Regions from separate parts of the Pseudomonas palleroniana genome, predicted to be linked through region 3. Evidence: riboswitches for the same ligand, from Rfam matches in the RefSeq annotation. Region 3 holds a riboswitch; each other region holds the start of a gene.

What was found. Region 3 has a riboswitch for cobalamin ahead of cobW (cobalamin biosynthesis protein CobW). Riboswitches for the same ligand answer to the same signal wherever they lie in the genome.
Region 1: linked by a shared signal. The riboswitch ahead of MJP36_RS11945 (ABC transporter substrate-binding protein) and the one ahead of cobW (cobalamin biosynthesis protein CobW) in region 3 are both predicted to bind cobalamin.
Region 2: linked by a shared signal. The riboswitch ahead of cobO (cob(I)yrinic acid a,c-diamide adenosyltransferase) and the one ahead of cobW (cobalamin biosynthesis protein CobW) in region 3 are both predicted to bind cobalamin.

Annotation. Positions count from the first base shown of each region.
Region 1 covers NZ_CP092411.1:2,599,504-2,605,873, forward strand. The annotation lists gene tspO (tryptophan-rich sensory protein TspO) at 1-249, shown strand, start outside; gene MJP36_RS11930 (alpha/beta hydrolase) at 249-1,220, shown strand; gene MJP36_RS11935 (ABC transporter ATP-binding protein) at 1,166-1,930, opposite strand; gene MJP36_RS11940 (FecCD family ABC transporter permease) at 1,927-2,931, opposite strand; gene MJP36_RS11945 (ABC transporter substrate-binding protein) at 2,928-3,938, opposite strand; cobalamin riboswitch at 4,057-4,251, opposite strand; gene MJP36_RS11950 (DNA/RNA non-specific endonuclease) at 4,288-5,232, opposite strand; gene MJP36_RS11955 (M4 family metallopeptidase) at 5,363-6,370, shown strand, end outside.
Region 2 covers NZ_CP092411.1:2,342,330-2,348,699, forward strand. The annotation lists gene hda (DnaA regulatory inactivator Hda) at 1-540, shown strand, start outside; gene MJP36_RS10755 (C40 family peptidase) at 754-1,383, shown strand; gene MJP36_RS10760 (C40 family peptidase) at 1,529-2,065, shown strand; cobalamin riboswitch at 2,162-2,409, shown strand; gene cobO (cob(I)yrinic acid a,c-diamide adenosyltransferase) at 2,489-3,100, shown strand; gene MJP36_RS10770 (cobyrinic acid a,c-diamide synthase CobB) at 3,097-4,416, shown strand; gene bluB (5,6-dimethylbenzimidazole synthase) at 4,413-5,063, shown strand; gene cbiB (adenosylcobinamide-phosphate synthase CbiB) at 5,060-5,968, shown strand; gene cobD (threonine-phosphate decarboxylase CobD) at 5,961-6,370, shown strand, end outside.
Region 3 covers NZ_CP092411.1:4,097,917-4,104,286, forward strand. The annotation lists gene MJP36_RS18565 (magnesium chelatase ATPase subunit I) at 1-140, opposite strand, end outside; gene cobN (cobaltochelatase subunit CobN) at 140-3,901, opposite strand; gene cobW (cobalamin biosynthesis protein CobW) at 3,905-4,972, opposite strand; cobalamin riboswitch at 5,067-5,265, opposite strand; cobalamin riboswitch at 5,307-5,511, shown strand; gene MJP36_RS18580 (CbtB domain-containing protein) at 5,611-5,799, shown strand; gene MJP36_RS18585 (CbtA family protein) at 5,811-6,370, shown strand, end outside.

The DNA of each region.
Region 1 (6,370 bases), 1.5 Mb from region 3:
AGCCAAATCGTCCTGGCCTTGTGGGCAGCGCAGATTGCCTTGAATACGCTGTGGACGCCGGTGTTCTTCGGTGCCCATCGGATCCTCGCCGGGATGCTGATTATCGCGGTGCTGTGGGTGACCGTGGCGGCGATGGTGGTGTTGGCGGTGCGCCTGGACCTGATCACCGGCCTGATGCTGTTCCCTTACCTGGCGTGGCTGTGTGTGGCGGCGGCGCTGAACTTCTCGATCCTGCGCAATAACCGCTGATGGCGCCTAAACCCTGGTCCGCCAGTGAGCCTGAACTGGCCCAGATGCGTCGCTTCAACCAGAAACTCGCCTGGATGCCACGCTTTAAAATCCGCAATCGCGTGACGCCGCGTTTGATCCAGGCGTTGTTGCGGGTCAGCCAAAAGCTCAAGAAGGCCCCCGAGGCTGAAACCCGGCTCATCGGGACGGTGCCCGTGCGTATCCTGCGCCCACGCGGCCAACCCAAGGGCGTGGTGCTGGATATCCACGGCGGCGGCTGGGTCATCGGCAATGCGCAGATGGATGACGACCTCAACCTGGCCATGGTCAACGCCTGCGACGTGGCAGTGGTGTCGGTGGACTATCGGCTGGCGCTGGACACGCCGCTCGAGGGCCTGCTGGACGACTGCCTGACGGCCGCCCGTTGGTTGCTGGAGGACTGTGCGGAGTTCGCCGACTTGCCGGTGATCGTCGTCGGTGAGTCGGCGGGTGGGCACCTGGCGGCAGCGACGTTACTGGCGCTCAAGCAATGGCCGCACTTGCTCCGGCGGGTCAGCGGGGCGGTGTTGTATTACGGCGTTTATGATTTGACCGGTACGCCGAGCGTGCGCACGGCGGGGCCGCAGACCTTGTTGCTGGACGGGCCGGGGATGGTTGCAGCGCTGCGTATGCTGACGCCGGGGTTGACTGATGATGAGCGCCGCCAGCCGCGATGGTCGCCGTTATATGGCGATTTCGCAGGGTTGCCGCCGGCGTTGATGTTTGTCGGCGAGTTGGACCCGCTCAAAGATGACACCTTATTGATCGCCGAGCGATGGCCTGGCGCTGAGGCGTATCTGCTGCCGGAGGCGGCGCATGGGTTTATCCATTTTCCCGTGGATATGGCGCGGGATGTGCTCGGCTACGCTCGCCAATGGATAGCCAACCGAATGGGCCATCAACTGGGGCGCAACCGCAGTATCTGCGCGCCATCGAACGGGTCTGTCAGGTAATGCGCCTGCACCCCGAAGGTCTGCTGTAACCGTTGCGGCGTCAGCACCTGCAGTGGTTTGCCCAACGCCACCAATCGGCCGTGATCCAGCACGGCCAGGCGATCACAGGTCAGTGCCTGATTAAGATCATGCAATGCAATCAAGGTGGTCACGGGCAGCGCCTGCACGCCTTTGAGGATCGCCAGTTGATGCTGGATATCCAGGTGGTTGGTGGGCTCGTCCAGCAACAGGATCTGCGGCCGTTGCGCCAGGGCGCGGGCGATGTGCACGCGCTGGCGTTCACCGCCCGAGAGGCTGCGCCAGGCACGCTGGCTGAGGTGCGTGGCGTCGACGTCATGCAAGGCTTGGGTGACGATGGCGTGGTCTTCGCTGGACCATGGGCTCAACGCCGACAGCCACGGCGTACGGCCCAGGGCCACGGCGTCGAACACGCGGATCGCGTCGTCGGTGTCGGCCTGTTGCTCCACCACCGCCAGCTGTTGGGCGATGGCACGGCGTGACAGTTCATTCAGGCGTTGGCCGCCCAAGCGTACTTCGCCGCTGGCCGGCGTGCGCAAACCGGCAAGCAGTTTGAGCAAGGTGGATTTGCCCGAACCGTTCGGCCCGACGATGCCCAGGGTTTCGCCCCGTTGAACATCCAGATGGATATCGCGCAGCAACTCGGCATCACGCACCTTGAAGCCCAGGCCGTTGCAGCTCAGCACACTCATCGCGCGTTCCTCCGACCGATCAGGATCAGCGCAAACACAGGCGCGCCGACCAGCGCGGTGACCACGCCGACAGGAATCACCTGGCCCTTGATCAAGGTCCGCGACAGCACATCGGCGGCGATCAGAAACAGCGCGCCTCCCAGCGCACTGGCCGGCAGCAGACGCGAATGCCCGGTGCCGAGCAGCAGGCGCACCGCATGGGGAATCACCAGCCCCACAAAACCGATGGAGCCGACAATCGACACCATCACCGCCGTCACCAGTGCCGCACAGCCCACCAACAGGAACTGCACACGCCGTACCGGGATGCCGAGGGACGCCGCCGAGTCGGTGCCGAAGGTAAACGCATCCAGCGCACGGCGATGCCACAGGCACACCGCCAGGCCCAGGACCGCCACCGGCACCGCCAGCCCTACCGAGGGCCAGCGTACGCCGCTGAGGTTGCCCAGCAGCCAGAACAGGATGCCCCGGGCCTGTTCGGAACTGGCCGACTTGGTGATCAGGAAGGCGGTGAGGGCATTGAACAGCTGTGAGCCGGCAATGCCGGCGAGGATGATCTGCCCGGTACCGCTGGCCGAACCGCTGGCGCGCGCCAGCAGAATCACCAGGGCAAACGCCGCCATGGCGCCGACAAAGGCGCCGGCCGACAGCGAAATCAACCCGCCGCCCACGCCGATCAGCGCCACCAGCACGGCGCCGGTCGAGGCGCCGGCGCTGATGCCCAGCAGGTATGGGTCGGCCAGCGGGTTACGCAGCAATGACTGCAAGATCACTCCGCACGTCGCCAACCCCGCACCGCAGGCGGCGGCGACCAGGGTGCGGGTCAGGCGGTAGTTCCACACCACGCCTTCATCGATCGGGTCCAGTGCGTAGCCGGCCGCCCACAGTTTGTTGGCGAGTACCTGCAACACCACCTGCGGTTCGATGGCGGTTTCACCAATGGCCACGCCCGCGAGGATCGCGAGCAGTAGCAGGATGAGGGCGAGCAAGGGACGGATCATTTCGGCAGGTCGTAGCCGTCGATGGCACCGGCCAGTTGTTCCAGGCCATCGAACGTGCGCAGGCTGGCCTGTAGGGCCAGGGCGTCAATAATGATGATGCGGTTGTTTTTCACCGCATCCATGTTGCGGGTCACCGGGTCGGTGCGCAGGAACGCGAGTTTCTTTTCATGGTCGTCGGCCGGGTAGCGGCGGCGGTCCATGCGGGCGATTACCAGGAAGGTCGGGTTGGCCTTGGCCAGGGTTTCCCAGCCGACGGCAGGCCACTCTTCATCGGACTGCACCACATTGGTCAGGCCCAGGGTGTCCAGCATGAATTGCGGAACGCCCTTATGCCCGGCCACGTAGGGGTCGCTGGCCATTTCGGCGCTGGAGAACCAGACCAATGCACTGGCCTGTTTGAGCCCTTTGCTTTGCGCGGTGGCAACGGATTTTGCCAGGCGTGCCTTGAGCTCATCGTTCACTTGTTGGCCGCGCGCCTGCACGTCGAAGATCTCGGCCAGTTGGCGGATGCTTTTATACACGGTGTCGATACGGAAAGGCTCCAGCCGCGTCCCGTCGGCACCCACCAGGTTGTCCTTGCCTTCGCAATCGGAGGGCAGCACGTAGGTGGGAATCTTCAGTTCAGCAAATTGCTCGCGGGTGCCGACCACACCTTGCGGGCCGACCACCCATTCCAGCTCGGCGGCCACCAGTTGCGGGCGCTTGGCGATCACGGCTTCGAAACTCGGCTCGTTGTTGGCCAGGCGCTCGACCTGGTCGTTCTGCGCCTTGAACCGGGGCAGCACATCGTTGAACCACAGCGAGGTGCCGACCACTTTATCCGCCACACCCAGGGTGTAGAGCATTTCGGTGGCGGCCTGGCCGATGGTCACGCTGCGTGCAGGGGCCTGTTGGAAGGTGACTGGGTTGCCACAGTTTTCCACGGTCAATGGGTACTGGCTGGGGGCGGCTTGGGCCAGGGCACAGAAGCCAAGACCGGTGAGCAATGCGCTAAAGCGTGGCAGCATGGGGCAATCTCCGTTTGAACCGTACAAGTAGCTGGGGAGGTACGGTCGTGGAAATACAGCCATTAACGCTGCCGATGGGGCAGGGCAAGGATGTCCTTCCCGGACACCCCGCCGGTTAGTGATCGAGCTTGAGCCGGCAGGTCTCCTGACTGATGCGTCGTCGCCAGGCTCCGGCCTTCCCGGACAAGGTCCAGTGGCATCCAGGAGCAGGCTCAGCACCTACAGTTGCGGGGGCAGTTCCGATTGACGCGGGTGGACCGCGCTTCGGATTCCCTATTAGTCCCGTTTGGGAACCGGCGCGGTATGGTAGTTGATTAGAGCGAGGTGAAATAGCCCAAGGTGGGCCTGCTCACAGACGAATGTCCTCAGGGCCCTGGATCAGCGCTTCGATTCGCGTGCCGGTGGCGCGTTCTTCGTTGCTGAAACCGTCGTAGTCGGCCAGGTTGGCGAAGCGGATGCCGGTCAGGCGTTCTATCTGGATCACGCTGCGCTGGTAGGTCCTGAGCTGGCCGAACACCAGGTCGAGCTGCCCCAGTTCGCGGGTTTGGTCGATCATGTAGGCGCTGGCGGACGGTTTGCCGTCGTCGTTGAGGTAGGCGACCACTTTCCAGAAGGCCTTGGGGATTTGCACGCCGCGGTATACGCGGTCATCGTCGGCGTACACCGGGCCGGTAAATACCGTGGCCCTGGCTTTCCAGCGTTGCGTGTTGTCCAGAATGTAGTCTTCGAGTTCCAGCCAGGTCTTCTGGTTGAACCCGCTCATCTGCGGCGAGCAGTTGGTGAAGTGGAAGGTGTCGAGGTTGGCGGTCTGCGCCACGTCACCCCAATTGGGATCTTGGCGGCGCACCAGATGGCCGCGATCCAGGCCATTGTTGGCATAAAGCGCGTCGCCTACCTGTGCTTCGATAGGCAAGCGACCGTCATAGGCCCAGCTGTCGTTGCTGCGAATAATCTCCACGTGCTGGTTGCCGTCGATGTTGACGCCGACATACAGCGCGAGCCGTTTCGAGCGCGACATGGTGATCGAGAAGTGCGTGTAGTCCAGGCGCTCACCACCCCCCTTCAAGACCTGTACATCATCCGCCAAGGCCCCTTCAGCCGTGGGCCAGGGCACCACGAAACTGCCGAGGAAATCCTCTGCGTAGCCGTGCCGGTCCTTCAGGTCGTTGGCCGAGGTGACGCGGGGCGTCGCCGCCCGTGCCTCCAGCAGCGTGGGGCTCGCAGTGATCAACGGGCGCAGGTCAGCGAGCCGTGGGCGGTACGACAGGTCAATCTTGGCTTTACGTGCGGGCATCGGTAAGTCCTCCTTGGATAAACACGACTGCAACATAGGTTAATGACAATTGATGACACGCGTTAACCCCTGGGGGCTATCCTGAAACGGTTACCCGGACGTTCACCCCATGCCAACAAGGAGCCAGTTCATGTGTGATCACCCTTTGCGTAACCCGGTTTTTTGCCTGATCCCGCCCTATATGCTCGACCAGATCGCGCGCAACGGCGACAAGGCGCAGCGGGACGTCGCGTTACGTACCCGCGCCAAGGACAGCACGTTCCGCTCGCTGCGCATGGTCGCGGTGCCCGCCAAGGGGCCGGCCCGCTTGGCCTTGGCCATGGGCGCCGAGAAACAGCGCTCGATCTACAGCGCCGAGGGCAGCGACAGCCTGCCAGGAAAACTGATCCGTGGTGAAGGGCAGCCCGTGAGCGGTGATGCGGCGGTGGACGAAGCCTATGATGGCCTGGGCGCCACCTTCGATTTTTTTGAACAGGTCTTCGACCGCAACTCCATCGACGACGCGGGCATGGCGCTGGACGCGACCGTGCATTTTGGCCAGAACTATAACAACGCGTTCTGGAACTCGACCCAGATGGTGTTCGGGGATGGGGACGGCGAGTTGTTCAACCGCTTCACCGTGGCCCTCGACGTGATTGGCCATGAGTTGGCCCATGGCGTCACGGAGGATGAGGCCAAGCTGATGTATTTCAATCAGTCCGGGGCGTTGAACGAGTCGTTGTCGGACGTGTTCGGCTCACTGATCAAGCAATATGCCTTGAAACAAAAGGCTGAAGATGCCGATTGGTTGATCGGCAAAGGGTTGTTTACCAAAAAGATCAAAGGCACTGCACTGCGCTCGATGAAAGCGCCCGGCACCGCCTTTGACGACAAGTTGTTGGGTAAGGACCCGCAACCGGGGCACATGGATGATTTTGTCCAGACCTACGAGGACAATGGTGGGGTGCATATCAATTCCGGTATTCCCAACCATGCGTTCTACCAGGTGGCGACCAGGTTGGGTGGGTTTGCCTGGGAGCGCGCAGGGCGCATCTGGTATGACGCGCTGCGTGATGCGCGGCTGCGGCCTAATTCGGGGTTTGTGCGCTTTGCGCGTATTACTTACGATGTTGCGGGGCGCCTGTACGGCGTGAACAAG
Region 2 (6,370 bases), 1.8 Mb from region 3:
GTGGGGCGTACTCACCTGTTGCAGGCCGCGTGCTTGCGTTTCGAGCAGATGGGGGAGCCGGCGGTGTACCTGCCGTTGGCTGAGTTGATGGACCGTGGTATCGGGATCTTCGACCATCTTGAGCAGTACGAGTTGGTGTGTCTGGATGATCTGCAAGCGATCGCCGGCAAGGCGGACTGGGAAGAGGCGTTGTTTCACCTGTTCAACCGCTTGCGCGACAGTGGTCGGCGCTTGTTGATTGCCGCCTCTACATCGCCGCGTGAATTGCCGGTCAAGCTGGCCGACCTTAAATCACGCCTGACCCTGGCGCTGATTTTCCAGATGCGCCCCTTGTCCGACGAAGACAAGCTGCGGGCCTTGCAACTGCGTGCATCCCGTCGCGGCCTGCACCTCACCGACGAAGTCGGGCACTTCATCCTCACTCGTGGCACCCGCAGCATGAGCGCGTTGTTCGATTTGCTCGAACAGCTCGATCAAGCCTCTTTGCAAGCCCAGCGCAAGCTGACCATCCCCTTCCTCAAAGAAACCCTTGGCTGGTAGCCAGCCCAGTCATTTCGGTGCTTTCGGCATATTTCAGGCGCCAGAAAACCTGCGTCTTGGCCACTTTGGCCGCGCAAAAGGCAGGTATGGGGTGTTAAGGGCTTAGATGTCATGGTCAAAACAAGAAGTCACATAGAGCACGATTGAATTTGCAAATCGATGTGATAGAAGGCATAGTCTCGACTTCTTTACACATCAGCCACGGTCGTGCCCATGCTAAATCGCTTCGCACCCCTCGTGCCCCTCGCACTTGTTACCCTGTTGTTTGGTTGCGCCTCCCACCCTCAACAAGTGGCTGAGCAGCACAAAACCCAACAGCAGTCCCAGGCAAAATTCGTTGCTTCCCAGTCTTCGACTGTCTATGAAGAAGAAGTGGCAACCGAAAAGGAACTGGCCGACTTCGCCGGCAACAAGCCTTACCAGCTCCCAGTTCTGGCCGACAGCATTCTTGAACGCGGCATGTCCCTGATCGGTACCCGTTACCGTTTCGGCGGTACCTCTGAAGCCGGTTTCGATTGCAGCGGCTTCATCGGCTATCTGTTTCGTGAAGAAGCCGGCATGAACCTGCCACGCTCGACGCGCGAAATGATCAACGTGAATGCACCGTTGGTCGCACGCAACAACCTCAAGCCGGGTGATCTGCTTTTCTTTAGCACAGCGGGTCGTGGTCGTGTCAGCCACGCCGGTATCTACTTGGGCGATAACCAGTTTATTCACTCCAGCAGCCGTCGCAGCGGTGGTGTTCGCGTCGACAGCCTGGGTGACAGCTACTGGAGCAAAACCTTCATCGAAGCCAAGCGCGCACTCGCGATGGCCCCGACTACGGTTACCGCTAGCAAGTAAAGTTAAAGTGATACTTGAAGTTTGACGTGTAAGCGCTAGAATCCCTGGATATTGTTGGAATCCGTTCGCGCAAGCTTTGCTTGCGCGTTCTGGTTTTCAGCGTTCGGCAGCGAAAAGCCGCATCCAGACCAGGATTGTTCTGCCCATGTCGACCTCAGCCCGCCTCATTCTGCTTGTTTGTGCCGCGCTCCTCAGCGCCTGCGCAAGCCGCCCACCACCCGCTCCAGTGGCCGTCAAGCCCAAGCCGGTGTTCAATTACTCCACACAGAGTTTCTCGCCAGCTGCCGAAGACGTGCTCTTCCGTGCGCTGGGCCTGGTCGGCACGCCTTATCGTTGGGGCGGCAACACGCCAGATTCCGGGTTTGATTGCAGTGGCCTGATCGGTTTCGTCTACCGTGATGCGGCGGGCATCTCGTTGCCGCGTACCACCCGCGAATTGATCGTGATGCGTGCGCAGAATGTCAGTGAGGAAAACCTGCAAACCGGTGACTTGCTGTTTTTCGCCACGGGCGGCGGTTCGCAGGTCAGCCATGCCGGTATCTACGTGGGTGAGGGGCGTTTTGTACACGCCCCACAGACTGGCGGTACAGTGAAGCTGGATACGTTGGCCAAAGCGTATTGGCAAAATGCTTACTTGAGTGCCAAGCGCGTGCTGCCGGCAAACCTGGCTCGTAATCCATAAACACCGCCCAACGCTGCAACAAGCGGGTGCAATGCCCGCTTGCCGCTTTGGCTTGTCCGGCCAGCTTTAATTGACGCTCCACCCCCAACCCACTAACCTTCGCGGCTTGTTCCAGGTGCTCTGTGACCTAGGGGTCGACAGGGTGAAACAGGGAAGCCGGTGAGTGAGCGCGCTTGTACACAGTGCTGCCGCGATCCCGGCGCTGCCCCCGCAACGGTAAATGAGTCAAGACGCTGCCTTTTGCCACTGTATCGCCCCGCGATATGGGAAGGCGCAACGTCGGCTTGCTCTTTTGTAGAGCGCCACTCATGAGCCCGGAGACCGGCCTGAAACATCCAACAGCATCACGGTGGGCGATGCTTGGCTGTCTGTTTGGTCTTTTTTCTGCCCGCCGTTTTTGTTCAGCCCCAACGGAGAGCTGCCATGACTGATTCCCCTGACCGCGATGAACGCCACCTGGCGCGCATGTTGCGCAAAAAAGCCGTCATCGATGAGCGGATTGCCAACTCCCCCAACGAATGCGGATTGCTGCTGGTGCTGACCGGCAACGGCAAAGGCAAAAGCAGTTCGGCGTTCGGCATGCTCGCTCGCGCCATGGGCCACGGCATGCAATGCGGTGTGGTGCAGTTCATCAAGGGGCGTAACAGCACCGGCGAGGAATTGTTCTTCCGCCGCTTCCCCGAACAAGTGCGTTTTCATGTGATGGGCGAAGGCTTTACCTGGGAAACCCAGGACCGTCAGCGCGACATCGCCGCTGCCGAGGCTGCCTGGGCGGTTTCCCGCGCAATGCTGCAAGACCCGAGCATTGGCCTGGTGGTGCTGGATGAGTTGAACATTGCCCTCAAGCACGGCTACCTCGACCTGGATCAGGTACTGAGCGACCTGCAAGCCCGCCCGCCGATGCAGCACGTGGTCGTGACGGGGCGCGGTGCCAAGCCTGAACTGATCGAAATGGGCGACACCGTCACCGAAATGGGCATGCTCAAGCACGCGTTCCAGGCCGGTATCAAGGCACAGAAGGGCGTCGAACTTTGAACCAGCCCCGTCATTGCCCAGCCGTGTTGATTGCCGCACCGGCGTCCGGCCAGGGCAAAACCACCGTCACCGCCGCGCTCGCCCGTTTGCACCGCAACCTGGGGCGCAAGGTACGCGTGTTCAAGTGCGGGCCGGACTTTCTCGACCCGATGATCCACGAGCGTGCCAGCGGTGCGCCGGTCTATCAGTTGGACATGTGGATGGTCGGCGAGCAGGAAAGTCGTCGTCTACTGTGGGAAGCTGCGGGGGAGGCCGACCTGATCCTGATCGAAGGCGTGATGGGCCTGTTCGACGGCACCCCGTCCAGCGCCGACCTGGCCCGTCACTTCGGCGTGCCTGTCCTGGGCGTGATCGACGGCACCGCCATGGCTCAGACCTTTGGTGCCCTGGCCTTGGGCCTGGCGCGTTACCAGCCGGACTTGCCGTTCGCCGGCGTGCTGGCCAACCGCGTGGGAACCCTGCGCCATGCGCAACTGCTTGAAGGAAGTCTCACTGAGGGCCTGCGCTGGTACGGCGCACTCTCCCGGGAAACCGGGATCGAGTTGCCCAGCCGTCACCTGGGGCTGGTGCAAGCCAGCGAATTGAATGACCTGGATGTACGCCTGGATGCTGCCGCCCAGGCCCTGGGCAGCAGCTGCGAGGTGGCTCTGCCGCCGCCGGTGAGCTTTGCCGCCCCGGAGCTGATCGAGGCCGAACCGCTGCTCGCCGGCGTACGTATTGCCGTGGCGCGCGACGAAGCGTTCGCCTTCACCTATGGCGCCAGCCTTGACGTGCTGCGGGCGATGGGCGCCGAGCTACGCTTCTTTTCGCCGATTCACGATCGTGAATTGCCTGACGTCGACAGCCTCTACTTGCCCGGCGGTTACCCGGAGCTGCACCACCGCGCGCTGTCGGACAACACACCGATGCTCGACGCCATCCGCGCCCACCACGCTGCCGGCAAGCCTTTGCTCGCCGAATGCGGCGGGATGCTCTACCTGCTGGACTCGCTCACGGACGTTGAGGGCACCCGCGCCGAACTGGTCGGCCTGCTGCAGGGTGACGCAGTGATGCAAAAGAAACTCGCCGCCCTGGCCCTGCAAAGTGTCGACTTGCCGGAGGGGGTGCTGCGCGGCCACACCTATCACCATTCCCTGACCAGCACCCAGTGGCAGCCGATTGCCCGAGGCTTGAGCCCCAATGGTGGGCGCGGCGCCGAAGCGGTTTATCGTCAGGGGCGGATGACCGCTTCGTACGTACACTTCTACTTTCCGTCCAACCCCCAAGCCGTTGCCGCGCTGTTTGCGCCCGATGTCGAGGTCGCAACCACACCATGAGTGACAACGCTTTCCCCCAGGCCGATCGCGACGCGGTCTACCGCGTTATCGCCGAACGCCGCGACATGCGTCACTTCAACGGCGGCACGGTCGCCCCTGAGTTGTTGCACCGCTTGCTCCAGGCCGCGCACCAGGCGCCCAGTGTCGGGCTGATGCAACCTTGGCGGTTTATCCGCATCAGCGACCGCTCCCTGCGTGGGCAGATTCAACAACTGGTGGAGGACGAACGCGTGCGCACCGCCGAGGCCCTCGGTGAGCGCTCCGACGAATTCATGAAGCTCAAGGTCGAAGGCATCCACGACTGCGCCGAAGTCTTGGTGGCAGCGTTGATGGATGACCGCGAGCGGCATATTTTCGGGCGGCGCACCTTGCCGGAAATGGACATGGCGTCGCTGTCCTGCGCGATCCAGAACCTGTGGCTGGCGGCCCGCGTCGAAGGGTTGGGCATGGGCTGGGTCTCGCTGTTCGAGCCCCAGGCCCTGGCCGAACTGCTGGGCCTGCCGCCCGGCGCGAAACCCTTGGCGGTGCTGTGCCTGGGGCCGGTGACCGAGTTCTACCCGGCGCCGATGTTGCAGCTCGAAGGCTGGACCGAACCACGGCCGCTGAGTGACATGCTGTATGAAAATGTGTGGGGAGTGAGTCAATGAGTGTGGCCTTGCTGTGTGTCGCTGCGGTGGCGCTGGATGCGTTGCTGGGCGAGCCCAGGCGTTGGCATCCGCTGGTGGCGTTCGGCAATTTCGCCGGGCGCATCGAGCAGCGCTTCAATACCGGTGGCCGTGGCTGGCGCAGCCATGGCGTGACCGCGTGGTGTCTCGCAGTGGTGCCGCTGACCGTGCTGGCCACGGCGTTGTCCTGGGCTCCCTACATGGGTTGGGTGCTGGAGATTCTCGCGTTGTACTGTGCGCTGGGCATGCGCAGCCTTGGCGAGCACGTGATGCCGGTGGCTCAGGCGTTGCGCAGTGATGACCTGGAACAGGCGCGTACACGTGTGAGTTACCTGGTGAGCCGTCAGACCAGTGAGCTGGACTCCACCGCAGTCGCCCGCGCCGCCACCGAGTCGGTGCTGGAAAACGGCAGTGACGCGGTGTTCGCCGCGTTGTTCTGGTTCGTGGTGGCCGGTGTGCCGGGCGTGGTGCTCTACCGTTTGAGCAATACCCTGGATGCCATGTGGGGCTATCGCAACGAACGCTTCGAGCGCTTCGGCTGGGCGGCCGCAAAGATCGATGATGTACTCAACTATATTCCTGCACGCCTGGTGGCGTTGACTTACGCCGTGCTGGGCAAGACCCGCCTGGCGCTGAAATGCTGGCGCACCCAGGGCCGAACCTGGGACAGCCCCAATGCGGGGCCCGTGATGGCGGCCGGTGCGGGGGCATTGGGTGTCGAGCTGGGCGGCGCGGCGATTTATCACGGCGAGTTGCATCAGCGTCCACCGTTGGGCGAAGGCCCGGCGGCCGATGCCGATTCCATCGAGCGTGGCTGGCAACTGGTGCAGCGCGGCGTATGGTTATGGCTGCTGATTCTCTGCGCGGGGGCGCAATTCTATGCTTGAGCACGGTGGCCGGCTGCGTAAGGCAGCGATTCAGTACGGAATTGCCGAAGCCGATTGGCTCGACCTGTCCAGTGGCCTGGCGCCCTGGCCGTGGCCGATCCCGGAGATCCCGCTGCGGGCCTGGGCGCGGTTGCCGGAAACCGATGATGGCCTGGAAGCGGCGGCCAGTGAGTACTACGGCACCACGCATGTCCTGCCGGTGGCGGGTTCCCAGGCGGCGATCCAATTGCTGCCGCGCCTGCGTCGTACCGGTAAGGTCGGCGTGCTGTCGCCGTGTTATGCCGAGCACGCCGAAGCCTGGCGCCGCGCCGGGTATGTGGTGCGCGAGGTGCAGGAGCAGGAAGTCGACTTTTTCCTGGATGCCCTCGACGTGCTGGTGGTGGTCAATCCGAACAATCCCAC
Region 3 (6,370 bases):
AAGGTGGACTTGGCCATGCCGCGCGGGCCTTCGATCAGCACGCCGCCGATCTTCGGGTCGATGGCCGCCAGGCACAGCGCCAGTTTCAATGCATCGGCGCCGACCACGGCGGCCAGTGGGAAATGTGGCGTATCAGTCATCAGCTGTCTTCTTCTATATCCAGCAACAGGTTTTCCAACGCCTCGCGATACGCACCCGGCTCCTGCCACAGGCCGCGCTGCTGGGCTTCAAGCATGCGTTCGGTCATGTCGCGCAGCGCGGCCGGGTTGTGCTGTTGCACAAAGGCCCGGGTGTCGGGGTCGAGCAGGTAGGCGTCGGCGAGCAAGGCGTATTGATGATCATCGATCAGCGCCGTCGTCGCGTCGAAGGCGAACAGATTGTCCACCGTCGCCGCCATTTCGAAGGCACCTTTATAACCGTGGCGTTTGACCCCGTCGATCCACTTCGGGTTGGCGGCACGGGAACGGATCACCCGGTTCAACTCTTCCTTCAAGGTACGGATCTTCGGCAAGTCCGGCTGGCTGTGGTCGCCATGGTAACTCGCGGCTTTGGCGCCACTGAGGGTTTCCACGGCGGCGAGCATGCCGCCCTGGAACTGGTAGTAATCGTTGGAGTCGAGCAGGTCATGCTCGCGGTTGTCCTGGTTCTGCAACACCGCCTGCACCTGGCTCAAGCGCCGAGCGAACTGTTCGCGGGCGGCGCTGCCTTCATCCGAGCCACCATAGGCGTACGCCCCCCAATTGAGGTAAACCTCGGCCAAGTCCTCGCGGCTTTGCCAGAGGCGACCGTCAATGGCGCCCTGCACGCCCGCGCCATAAGCACCGGGCTTGGCGCCGAAGATCCGCCAGCCGGCCTGCCTGGCTGCGGCCTCTGCGTCCAGGCCCGAGCTGAGCAGCGCCTCGCGCTCGCTGCGCACCTTGGCCGCCAGCGGGTTCATATCGTCCGGTTCATCCAGGGCGGCCACCGCCTGCACCGCCGCGTCGAACAGGCGGATCAGGTTGGCGAAGGCATCACGGAAGAACCCGGACACCCGCAACGTCACGTCGACCCGTGGGCGATCCAACAAGCTGATCGGCAGGATTTCAAAGTCATCCACCCGTTGGCTACCGGTGGCCCACACCGGGCGCACACCCATCAGCGCCATGGCCTGGGCGATATCGTCGCCGCCGGTGCGCATGGTCGCCGTGCCCCATACCGACAGGCCGAGCTGACGCAGATGGTCGCCGTGATCTTGCAGGTGTCGCTCCAGAATCAGGTTGGCCGACTGAAAGCCAATGCGCCAGGCCGTGGTGGTCGGCAAGTTGCGCACATCCACCGCGAAGAAATTGCGCCCAGTGGGCAGCACATCCAGGCGCCCGCGACTCGGCGCACCGCTGGGGCCGGCCGGTACGAAGCGACCGCCCAGGGCATCGAGCAAGCCGAGCATCTCGGCCGTGCCGCAGCTATCCAAGCGCGGCGCCACCACCCAGCGCAGGCTCTCGATAACCGCCTTCACGTCCTCCCAGCCCGGTTCTTCCAACTGTTCCAGCGGACCTTCCAGCGCCTGCTCGATCAACCGCGCCGCATACAATTCCAGGCGTTCACGCGTATCGCCGGCGGTGCGCCACAACTGCGCGTCGAGCGCCTGCAAGACCTCGGGCCGACGCCCGGTCCAGGGCTCGGCCAAGGCACAGTCGAGGGGGTCAAAGCCCAATTCGAAAGCCTTGGCCAATACGCGCAACAGGCTCGATTGCGGACCACGGCCGTCGCCACGCGGGATGCGCAACAACGCCAGCAAGGTGTCGATACGCAGGCGGCCTGCAGGAGATTCGCCGAAGACATGCAGGCCGTCACGGATCTGCGACTCCTTCAAGTCGCACAGATAGGTGTCCAGGCGCGGCAGCCAGACGGCCGCGTCCACGTCGCTGCCCAACTCCAGTTCCTGGTCGATACGGGTTTCGCGCACCAACTTGAGGATGTCTTTCTGCAGTTCCAGTGCGCGGCGCGGGTCAAGCAACTGCGCCTCATAATACTCATCCGCCAACAACTCAAGGTCACGCAACGGACCATAGGTTTCGGCGCGGGTCAGCGGCGGCATCAAGTGATCGATGATCACCGCCTGGGTGCGCCGCTTGGCTTGGGCGCCCTCGCCCGGGTCATTGACGATAAACGGATAGATATTCGGCAGCGGCCCCAGCAATGCATCAGGCCAGCAGGTTTGCGACAGGCCCACGCCCTTGCCCGGCAGCCATTCGAGGTTGCCGTGCTTGCCCACATGGATCACGCCGTGGGCGCCATAGGTATGGCGCAGCCAGAAATAGAACGCGAGATAGCCGTGGGGCGGCACCAGGTCAGGGTCGTGGTACACCGCGCTGGGGTCTACCTGATAGCCCCGCGCAGGCTGGATCCCGACAAAGGTCAGGCCCAGGCGCAGGCCGGCGATCATCAGGCGGCCATCGCGACACATCGGGTCGTTATGAGGTGGCCCCCAACGTTCCAGCACGGCCTGACGGTTGGCTTCGGGCAAGCGGTCGAACATCGCCTGGTAATCGTCCAGGCCCAGGCTCTGGTGGCAAGGGCGCAGGTCGAGGCTGTCCAGATCGTTGGTGACGCCGCCCAGCAATTGGTGGATCAGCGCGGTGCCGCTGTCCGGCAACGCGTGCGGCAGCGGGTAGCCTTGCGCTTGCAGCGCACGCAGGATATTCAGCGCCGCCGCCGGGGTGTCCAGGCCCACACCGTTGCCAATGCGCCCGTCACGGGTCGGGTAGTTGGCGAGCACCAGCGCAATACGTTTCTGTGCATTCGGCAGCCGCGCCAGCTCAACCCAATGGCGTGCCAGTTCGGCGACAAAGTCCATGCGCTCGGGGGCTGCGCGGTAGCACACCACGTCCGACTGGCTGCGCTCACTGCGCCACGCCAGGTCCTTGAAACTGATCGGCCGGCTGATGATGCGCCCGTCCAGTTCCGGCAAGGCAATGTGCATCGCCAGGTCGCGTGGGCCGAGCCCCTGTTCGCTGGCCTCCCAGCCGGGCTGGTTGTCCTGCGCGCAGATCGCCTGGATCACCGGGATATTGCGGCGAAACGGGTACAAATGCGGGGCTTCGGGGCTGGACTGGGCAAAGCCGGTGGTGTTCAGGATCACCGCTGCGCTGACCTCGTCCAGCCAGTCTTCGACCGCCGCCAGGCAGCCGGGCTCTTTCAGGCTGGCCACCGCCATCGGCAACGGATTAAGCCCCGCCGCCTGCAGGCGCTGGCAGAACACGTCGATAAAACCGGTATTGGCCGCCTGCAAATGGGAGCGGTAAAACAGCACCGCCGCCACCGGCAACTCAGGGTTCCACTGCCGCTGCCAGTCATTGAGGCGGGCGTTGCCGTGCTGAGGATGATAAATCGCCGTGCGCGGCAACAGCTGCGGCTCGGCCCAGGCGTAATCGCGGCCCAGATAGGCGCTGGCCAGGCAGTGATAGAAATCCAGGGCATTGCCCAAGCCGCCCTGGCGCAGGAAGTGCCAGAGGCGGTCGCGTTCTTCCACGCCGACGGTGCTCAAACCACTGAGTTCCGGGTCCGGGCGATCATCGCCGGGTACCAGGATCAGCTGCACACCACGCTCGGCCAACTCCACTAACCGCTCAATGCCGTAGCGCCAATAACCAATGCCGCCGTGCAACGAAATCAGGATGACCTTGGCGTGGCGCAGCACCTCATCGACATACAGGTCGACCGAGGCGTGATTCTGCACCTGCATCGGGTTGGCCAGGCGCAAGCTGGGATAATCGTCGGGTAACTGCTGCGCCGCTTCGGCCAACAGCGCCAGGCTGGAATCGCCGCTGCACAGGATCACCAGTTCGGCGGGGGTTTGTCCAAGGTCGGCGATATTGTCGTCCGAGACGAAACCACCGGGCTGGGTCCTGAGCAGGTGCATGGGTCAGACGCTGAGGGCGGCGCGCAGTTGCGCTTCGAGGCCCGCCGCATCCAGCTCCTGGCCGATCAGTACCAAGCGCGTGGTCCGCGCTTCATCGGCGCCCCAGGCACGGTCGAAGTGTTTGTCAAAGCGTGTGCCTACGCCCTGGATCAGCAGGCGCATCGGTTTGTTCGCAATCGCGGCGAAGCCTTTGACGCGCAGGATGCCGTGTTGCACCACCAACTGAGTCAGGGCGTCGAGCAGCAGCGCTTCGTCGGTTTGCGGCAGGTCGATGGAGATGGAGTCGAAGGCGTCGTGATCGTGGTCGTGTTCCTCTTCGCCGTCGTGGTGGTGATCGTGATGGCTATGCCGACCGTCAATATGTTCTTCGGAGCCGGCACCCAGGCCGATCAGCACGTCGAGCGGCAAGCGGCCGCTGCTGGCTTCGATGATCTTCACCGCCGGCGGCAACTCCTCGGCCACTTCCAGGCGCACGCGGGCCAGGTCTTCGGGGTTGATCAGGTCGGTCTTGTTGAGGATCACCAGGTCGGCGCTGGCCAGTTGATCGGCGAACAGCTCGTGCAGCGGCGATTCGTGATCCAGGTTCGGGTCCAGTTTGCGCTGGGCGTCCACTTGGTCCGGGAAGGCGGCGAAGGTACCGGCGGCCACGGCGGGGCTGTCGACCACGGTGATCACCGCGTCAACCGTGCAGGCGTTGCGGATTTCCGGCCACTGGAAGGCTTGCACCAACGGCTTGGGCAGGGCCAGGCCGGAGGTTTCGATCAGGATATGGTCGAGGTCGCCGCGCCGCGCCACCAATTCGCGCATCACCGGGAAGAACTCCTCTTGCACGGTGCAGCACAGGCAGCCGTTGGCCAGTTCGTAGACGCGGCCATTGGCTTCTTCCTCGGTGCAACCGATGGAGCACTGCTTGAGGATTTCACCGTCGATCCCCAGTTCACCGAACTCGTTGACGATCACCGCGATACGACGGCCCTGGGCGTTGTCGAGCATATGCCGCAGCAAGGTGGTTTTGCCCGAGCCGAGAAAGCCGGTAACGATGGTGACGGGGAGTTTGGCCAGTGTTTTCATCGGATGCCCTTTTGGGGCGGGCAGACGGGACGACAGGCCCTGCGGCGGCGCGCAGCAGCGGATTTCGTCACCGGATCACCCCGCCCGGTTGAATTGGAAAATCGGTTGCGAGGCAGGTCTCCTGGCTTGGGGCTTGCGGGTCTTGCGACCGGCGCTGGCTGCGCCTTCCCGCGTTATCGGCAGTGGCGTGGCAGTCAGTTGAACCCTTCACAGTTGCGGGGGCAGCCGCGGCTTGACCGCGTTCCCTTCTTAGCTTCGACCTGGGCCGAAGAACCTCGAAGGTGCAAGGCTACAGGGGCACGACCAATTTGACTACCGTCGCCCTGCATGCTTTCCTACGTGTCTTGTTTCGGGTGCCCTGCAAAGGGTGAAACGGGAAACCGGTGAGCCATCTATGGCAAGTCCGGTGCTGCCCCCGCAACGGTAAGCGAGCGAAGTGTCACAGCCACTGTGCGAATGCATGGGAAGGCGATGCTTTCAGGCCTCTGTGCAGAGTGCCCCTCGCGAGCCCGGAGACCGGCCCGAAAAATCAGATAACAAACCCGCGGTGGGCGGGCGCTGTTCAGAACGCTGCGGGCCTGGCTCGCGGGGTTTGCATGCGCTCGTGTCACCCTGAAACCGAAGAAAAGGGACGCGCCATGTCGATCATCAGCAGCACTTCGCCCGCCACCAGTGGCACTTCTACCTTGAGCCAACGCCTGACGGCCGCCATCGGTGCGTCGATCCTGGGCGCGTGCCTGGTTTACTTCGCCGGTTTCTCGCATATCGAGGCGGTGCATAACGCCGCGCATGATACCCGCCACAGCGCCGCGTTCCCGTGCCACTGAGACCTGTCGACATGATCAAGCGTATTGCGCAAACCGCAGGTTTCACCGGCTTGCTGGCCGCCTTGCTGCTGACCTTGCTGCAAAGTTTCTGGGTCGCCCCGCTGATTCTGCAGGCGGAGACCTTTGAAAAGGCCCCGGCGACGGCCGAAGTCGCCCATGAACATGCCGCAGGCGCCGCCGCCCACACCCACGATGCCGAGGCCTGGGAGCCTGAAGACGGTTGGCAGCGTGTGCTGTCTACCACCGGGGGCAACCTGGTGGTCTCCGTCGGTTTCGCGCTGATGCTGGCCGGTCTCTACACCTTGCGCGCGCCCACCCGTACCGCGCAGGGCCTGCTGTGGGGCCTGGCCGGTTACGCGACGTTCGTACTGGCCCCGACCCTGGGCTTGCCACCCGAGTTGCCGGGCACCGCCGCGGCGGACCTGGCCCAGCGCCAGATCTGGTGGATCGGCACGGCCGCCTCCACCGCCGCCGGTATCGCGCTGCTGGTATTTGGCCGCAGTTGGCTGCTTAAAGTGTTGGGCGTGGCGATCCTCGCCGTGCCCCATATCATCGGTGCGCCGCAACCGGC